Regions from separate parts of the Kitasatospora sp. NPDC058965 genome, predicted to be linked through region 2. Evidence: riboswitches for the same ligand, from Rfam matches in the RefSeq annotation. Region 2 holds a riboswitch; each other region holds the start of a gene.
What was found. A riboswitch is a leader RNA that binds a small molecule or an ion and turns the genes downstream of it on or off. The one in region 2 is predicted to bind cyclic di-AMP.

Region 1 (2,222 bases), on a different contig from region 2:
GTCGCCGGGCTGCGCGTTGGCGATGTTGGTGCCCACGTTGGTGCCGGCCGAGGCCTGCTCCTGCGAGGTGCGCGGCAGCGAGACGCCGGCCTGCGCGTACGCCCACTGGGTCAGGCCCGAGCAGTCGAAGGTGCCGGGGCCGGTGGCGCCGTAGACGTACGGCGAGCCCAACTTCGAGACGGCGGCGGCGATCGCGGCCTGCGCGTGCGAGCCGGCCGGGACGGCGCTCAGGTCGGGGCGGGTGGTGTCCCGGGAGGCGGTCTGGCTCGGCGCGGCGGCCTTGGCCGCGGCGGCCTGGGCGTCGGCGGCGGCCTTCGCCTCCTGCGCGGCGATCGCCTGCTTCTGCTGCTCGGTCAGCGAGTTGAGCAGGTCCTGGGCCTTCTTCAGCTTGGCCTGGACGTCGTCCTTGGCGGCCTTCAGCTGGTTGGTGGTGGCGTCCAGCTCGGCGAGCTTGCCCTGCGCCTCGGCCTTGTCCTGGTCCAGCTTGCGCTGCTCGCCCTGGAGTTCCTTCAGGGACGAGGTCTGGCTGCTGTTCAGCTCGTTGAGCGAGCCGGCCTGGGTGAGGAAGGTGTCCGGGTGCGAGTTGAGCATCAACTGCACGGTCGGCGAGATGCCGCCGTTCGCGTACTGGTCCGCGGCCACCGAGGCGAGTCCGTACTGGAGGGTGGTGACCTGGTCCTGCTGGCGGGCCACCTGGTCCTGCAGGTCGCCGACCTGCTTCTGCAGCGTCTGCTGCTTGGCCTGGGCCCCCTCGTAGGCCTGGCTCGCCGCCTCGGCCTGGCCGTTCAGGTCGTCGACCTGGGCCTTGACCTGGTCCAGCGTGGGCGCCGGGTCGGCGTGCGCCGCTCCCTGCGTGGAGAGGGCGACTGCGGTGGCGGCTGCGGCGGTCAGGATCGACGCGCGTGTTCGGCCGACGGGCTTGGGACGACGATGGGACGCCACGAATCCTTCTTCCTACGACCGCCTACCGGGTGAGCTGACGGGTTCGGGCTGGAAGGCTGCCCTACGACGCCTCACCGACCTCGCGGCCGACCTGGCGCCGATTCACCCCGGAGGAACGTGTGGTTCCCCGGCTCCGGTCCACGGCTCCCCCGCAGGGGCTCCCCGTCGGGCAGTCAACTGCCCGTGCCGCTTTCCGGACTCGGCGGTAACCCCCGCTGCCACCCGGCCGGGTGGACGCCAAGACGGTGGGTCCGGATGACGACCCTAGTAACAGGTCCGTGATCTGTTCAAATCTTTGTCGGAAGAAACGCCCAACTTTGACTGTGGGTGATATGCGGATCACCGCGCGCTGATCGTGCGGCACACGAACAGGTGTCCCGGATCACAGCGAGCGGTTGACGGGCCCTCAGGCCGGCCCGGCGCCCGCCGACCCGACGGCGGGTCAGCGGGGGCGGGGTTCGAGGGAGGGCGGCGGGCGGCGCCGGGCGGACGGCCGGGGTCCGGCCGGCCCGGTCACGGCCGGCGGATCGCCGAGATGCTGCCGATCGAGGTGGCCTGCGCGACCCGGACCACGTCGCCGGTGTGCGGGGCGTGCACCGCCTGGCCGTTGCCGATGTACATCGCCACGTGGTGCAGGTCCTGGCCGTAGAAGATCAGGTCGCCCGGCTGGGCCTGGGCCAGGCTCGGCACCGCGGCGCCGACGTTGACCTGCTCGTAGGTGGTGCGCGGCAGCGAGACGCCGGCCTGCGCGTACGACCACTGGGTCAGGCCCGAGCAGTCGAAGGTGTTGGCGCCCGAGGCGCCCCACACGTAGGAGTGGCCCAGCTTGCTGAGCGCGGCCTGCACCGCGGCGGCGGCGTAGCCGGAGGCCGGCGGCAGGTTGATCGGCGGGCGCAGGTCGCTGCGCGAGGCGCGGTCCTCGGCCTGCAGCGCGGCCCGGTCCGAGGCGCTGAGCGAGTTCAGCAGCTTCTGCGCGGCGGTCAGCTTGGACTGGATGTCCGACTTGGCCTGGTTCAGCGCCTGGGTGGAGCGGTCCAGCTCGGCCAGCACGTCGGCCGCTTCCTTCTTCTCCTGGTCCAGCTTGCGCTGCTCGCCCTGCAGGCCCTTGAGCGCGTCGGTCTCGCTGGTGGTGGCCATCTGCATGCTGGAGGCCTGGGCCAGGTAGGACTGCGGGTCCGAGTTGAGCATCATCTGCACCGAGGGGTCGATGCCCCCGTTGCGGTACTGGTCGCCGGCCACCGCCGCGAGGCCGCCCTGCAGCTCGTTCACCTGCTGCTGGG
Region 2 (2,222 bases):
GCGCGGCGCCTACCAGGGGCTGTTCCGCGAGCGCCTGGTGCGCAAGGAGTACCTGGCGGTGGCCCGGTTCGACCCCGGGCTGGCACTGCCGCGCACGGTGCGCAACCGGATCGTCAAGGAGCGCGGCGTGATCGCCGCCCACGAGGAGGCGGGCCCGGTCAACGCGGAGAGCCGGATCGAGCTGCTGGAGCGCCGCGGCCCGCTCGGGCTGTACCGGCTGGAGCCGCACACCGGCCGCACCCATCAGCTGCGCCTGCACATGTGCTCGCTCGGCCTGCCGCTGCTCAACGATCCGGTGTACCCCGAGGTGCTGCCGGCGGCCGACCCGCAGGACTTCCGGAACCCGCTCCAACTGCTCGCCAACCGACTGGAGTTCACCGATCCGCTGACCGGTCGCGAGGTCTGCCTGCAGTCCGGGCGTACGCTCGCGGCATGGGTGTGAGCTGTGTCATAGCAGGCGGTCCTGACTTGTTCCGGCCGGGCCGGCTGCCTAGCCTGCTCCAATCGCTCGCGGCTCGCGAGCACCGCCGACGGGACGCCGAATCCCGTCCACCCGTCGGCGGCGGACCCAGCAACGACACGGACGGGAGCGGGGGAACCAGGTAAGCGCCCGGTCTCACGTTCCCGCGTGCGGCCAGGCTTGGGGTGAAGCCGCTCCCACGGCGGCCGGGCTACTCGGCCCGAACCCGACAGCTCACCTCGCAGGCGTCACAGAGGACCCTGCCATGCGCATGCAGCTCCATGCCCGGCGGCGACGCGGTGCCCACCGCGCGGCCGGCCGCACCCGCTACCCCGTGGTACCCGGACGGATCGGCGCCGTCGCCGGATCCGCCGTCATCCTGCTGACCGCCCTCGGCAGCGCCCAGGCCGACGCCAGCACGCCCCGCGTCGTGGAGGACCGGCTCACGCCGAGCACCTTCGCCGCCGACACCCCGGGCACCGCCGCGCTGACCGTGCACTCCGCCGCCTGCCTGACCGCGCGCTCCCTCGGAGTGGCGGTGCGCAGCGCGAACGGGGCGAACTTCGACTTCCCGGGGGCGGCGCACGGGGTGCGGGTCTGCTCGGACGGGGTGAGCCTGACCACCGGCGCCCGGACGCTGCCGGCCGGCACGTACCGCGAGTTCGGGTACTGGCAGGACTCGGCCGGGCGGTACCACAACCTGCCTGCTCAGACGCTGACGGTGGGGAAGGCGGTGACGCCCTCCCCGTCCCCGTCCCCCTCCTCGTCGCCGAGCGCCGGCCCGAGCCAGAGCCCCACCGCGAGTGCCACGCCGTCCGCGTCCGCCACGCCGACCCCTTCGGCCTCGCCCACGGCTGCGGGTACCCCCACGGCGGCGCCCACGCCCACGCCGACCGCTACGGCGACCACCGGCTCGCCCAGCCCGTTCGCGACGCCGACCCCGACCCCGACGCCGTCGTCCACCCCCACCGGCACGCCCAGCTCGACCCCCAGCCCGAGCAGCACCGGCCCCGCCCCCACCTGGTCCGAGGACTTCGCCGGCGAGAACGTGCCGCTCGGCAGCTGGACCGGCTGCTCGGCCAACGGGCCCGTCCAGAACAGCCACTGCACCGGTCTGCCCGCAGGGGTGGACGCCAAGTGGTGGGCCTACCCGAGCGGCTGGCAGGACACCTCCAAGAACGGCACCTACGACCCGTCCAAGACCCTGTCCATCGCCAACGGTCAGATGAACATCCACCTCAACCGGGACAACGCCGGCACCTGGGTGGCCGCGCCGCTGCCCAAGCTCCCCGGCGCGGTGGGCAAGGACGGCGGTGTGCAATACGGGAAGTTCGAGATCACCTGGAAGGCCACTTCGGCCGCCGGCTTCAAGACCGCCTTCCTGCTCTGGCCGGACGGCGATGTCTGGCCGCAGAACGGTGAGATCGACTTCCCCGAGGGCAACCTGAACGGCAACATCTCCGCGTTCATGCACCGCCAGGGCGCCACCTCCGGCTCCGACCAGGACGCCTACGGGACCTCGGTGGCCGAGGCCGGCACCTGGCACACCAGCACCATCGACTGGGAGCCGAACAGCCTGACCTTCTCGCTGGACGGCAAGGTGATCGGCCACTCCACCAGCGCCGTCCCGTCCGGCCCGATGCACTGGGTGCTCCAGGCCGAGACCTCCATCGGCGGCGCGGTGCCGTCGGTGGGCAGCTCGGCGGACATCAGCATCTCCTCGGTGAAGTACTGGAAGGCGGGCTGACCGACCACCCGTTGA
Region 3 (2,222 bases), on a different contig from region 2:
CTGCGCGGCGGGCGGGTCACGGTGCACACGGCAGCCGACCCGGACCGGTCGAACGACTCCGCGTCCTACCTGATCCGGGTCGGCTGACCGGGACGGCGCTCCGTCAGCGGTAGACGCGGACGTAGTCGGCCGCGAAGCTGATCGGCGCGGAGCCGACCGGGCCCGGGTGGTACTGGCCGGCGGTGACCGACAGGTTGAGGATCAGGTTGGCCGACCAGTTGGCGCCGACCCCGGTGCCGTCGGAGAACACCTTGACCCCGTTGACGTACCAGTCCACCGAGGTGGCCCCGTAGTAGGTGCCGATGGTCACCCACTGGCCGGCCTTCACCGCGGAGGCGTCGGTGTAGTACTTCACCGCGGAGTTGACGTGGTTGGTCAGCTCCAGCAGGTTCGGGTTGTCCGGGTGGTACTCGAACGAGTCGATCTCGTTGCCGCCGTTCTGCCAGGTCCACAGCGCCGGCCAGGCACCGCTGCCGGTCGGCAGCTGGACCCGGGTCTCGGCGTAGTCGCCGGTCTTCACCTTGAAGTTCCCGCTGGTGCCCTCGGTGGTCAGCAGGCCGGTGGTCCAGGCCTGCTTGCCGTTCTCCAGGGTGTGGCTGGACGGCTGGGCGGTGAAGGTGGCGGTGCCGCCCGCGACCTTGACGTCGGACGGGTCGATCCAGTCGAGCTTGTTGTCGTCCGGGTTGTGGGTCCCGTACTTGTAGGCACTGCTGGTGCTCGTGTTCCACCGGCTGCTGTCGAGCGGGCCGTTGAACTCGTCCGACCAGGTCAGCGACTTGCCGGCCACCGGCGCCGCGGGCGCCGGGGTCGGGGTGGGCGCGGGGGTCGGGGTCGGCTGCGGCGCGGGGGCCGGTGCCGGGGTCGAGGCCGACCCGCCGACCGTCAGCTGCTTGCTCGGCAGGTTGTGCCAGGCGCCGCCCTGGTCCTGGTAGTAGCCGAACACGGTGTACGTGCCGGCCGGGAAGCTGCGGCTGCCGGTGGTCATCGTGGTGGTCCACGGGCAGAGCTGGACGTTGCTGTGCGACCCCGGGAAGTCCAGGTTGTTGCCGGCCGCGTCCCGGACGCCGACGCCCAGGGTCTGCACGGTGAAGCAGGAGCCGGCGTGCACGGACAGCTGGGCGGTGGTGGCGGCACCGGCGGTGGCGGTGGTGGGGGTCAGCACGTCCTGGCTGACGGTCGGCGTGGCCGCCGGGCCGGGCCGGGCGGTGCCCCAGGACCAGGCCTGGGCCTGGCCGACCATCGGGACGGCGAGCAGGGCGAGCGAGCCGGCGACGACCCCGAGGCGGGCGGGCGTGGCAGAGCGGATCATGAGCGGTCCTCTTGCGACGCCTTCGGAGTTAGCTGTCGGGTTCGGACCGCAAGATGGCCCGGCCGTGGGTGCACGGCTTCACCCCGAGCCGGGCCCACGCCCGCGAACGGCGAGGGAGGGCACGGCGAAGAGCTGTGGGTCCCCCGCTCCTGCCTGTACCGGTGCTGTGGGAGCCGACCGCCGGGCAGGCAGGACTCGGCGTCCCGGCGGCTGGGCCCGCCGATGCGGCGGACAGCCTGCAGGCTAGGCAGATGAGAAGATCGTCATCAACGCGATCTGGCTCACACCGGCCCGGAACCGGCCCGGATCAGCGCCCACCGGCCCGCCAGCGGGCGGCCGCGGCCACCCGGCTGTGCACCTGCAGCTTGGCGTAGGCGTGCTCCAGGTGCTTGTCCACGGTGCGGGCGGAGACCGCCAGCCGGTGTCCGATCTGACGGTCGGTCAGCCCCTCGGCCAGCAGCTCCAGCACCGCCGCCTCACGCTGCGTCAACTGCCCCGGCGGGGGCGGCGGCGGGGGCGGGGACAGCCGGTCCAGCGCGTGGCTGAGGCGGGCCCGCAGCAGGGCCGCCGAGTCCAGGTCGGCGTCGGTGAAGTCGCTGCCGGACCGGTGCACCACCATGGCCACCGTGCGCCGCCCGGCCGGCGCCCACCCGGCCGGGAAGGCCATCGCCAGCTGGTGCTCGGCGCCCGCCGCGCGCAGCGCCTCCCGGTAGGTGCCGAGCCGGTGGTAGTCGGTCAGCGACTGCAGGTCCGAGCGGCGCACCGGGACCCCGGGGCCGGTCACGTCCGTGTGCCGGAAGAGCGGGTCGGCCGCCGCGTTCCGGTAGAAGCCGGCCAGTGCCGCCGGACCGAACAGCCCCTGCGGGGTGTGCAGCGGAACACGCCCCGCCGGGGTGCGGACCGCCCAGGTCAG

Region 1: it holds a riboswitch for cyclic di-AMP, as region 2 does, so the genes downstream of both, ACFW1A_RS17940 (NlpC/P60 family protein) here and ACFW1A_RS29720 (glycoside hydrolase family 16 protein) in region 2, are expected to answer to the same signal.
Region 3: it holds a riboswitch for cyclic di-AMP, as region 2 does, so the genes downstream of both, ACFW1A_RS17340 (hypothetical protein) here and ACFW1A_RS29720 (glycoside hydrolase family 16 protein) in region 2, are expected to answer to the same signal.

The regions. Positions count from the first base shown of each region.
Region 1 covers NZ_JBHYKG010000096.1:5,312-7,533, forward strand. The annotation lists gene ACFW1A_RS17940 (NlpC/P60 family protein) at 1-942, opposite strand, end outside; cyclic di-AMP (ydaO/yuaA leader) riboswitch at 946-1,098, opposite strand; gene ACFW1A_RS17945 (NlpC/P60 family protein) at 1,456-2,222, opposite strand, start outside.
Region 2 covers NZ_JBHYKG010000239.1:7,126-9,347, reverse strand. The annotation lists gene ACFW1A_RS29725 (pseudouridine synthase) at 1-442, shown strand, start outside; cyclic di-AMP (ydaO/yuaA leader) riboswitch at 537-716, shown strand; gene ACFW1A_RS29720 (glycoside hydrolase family 16 protein) at 726-2,207, shown strand.
Region 3 covers NZ_JBHYKG010000090.1:18,642-20,863, reverse strand. The annotation lists gene ACFW1A_RS17345 (hypothetical protein) at 1-87, shown strand, start outside; gene ACFW1A_RS17340 (hypothetical protein) at 104-1,309, opposite strand; cyclic di-AMP (ydaO/yuaA leader) riboswitch at 1,313-1,483, opposite strand; gene ACFW1A_RS17335 (response regulator transcription factor) at 1,617-2,222, opposite strand, start outside.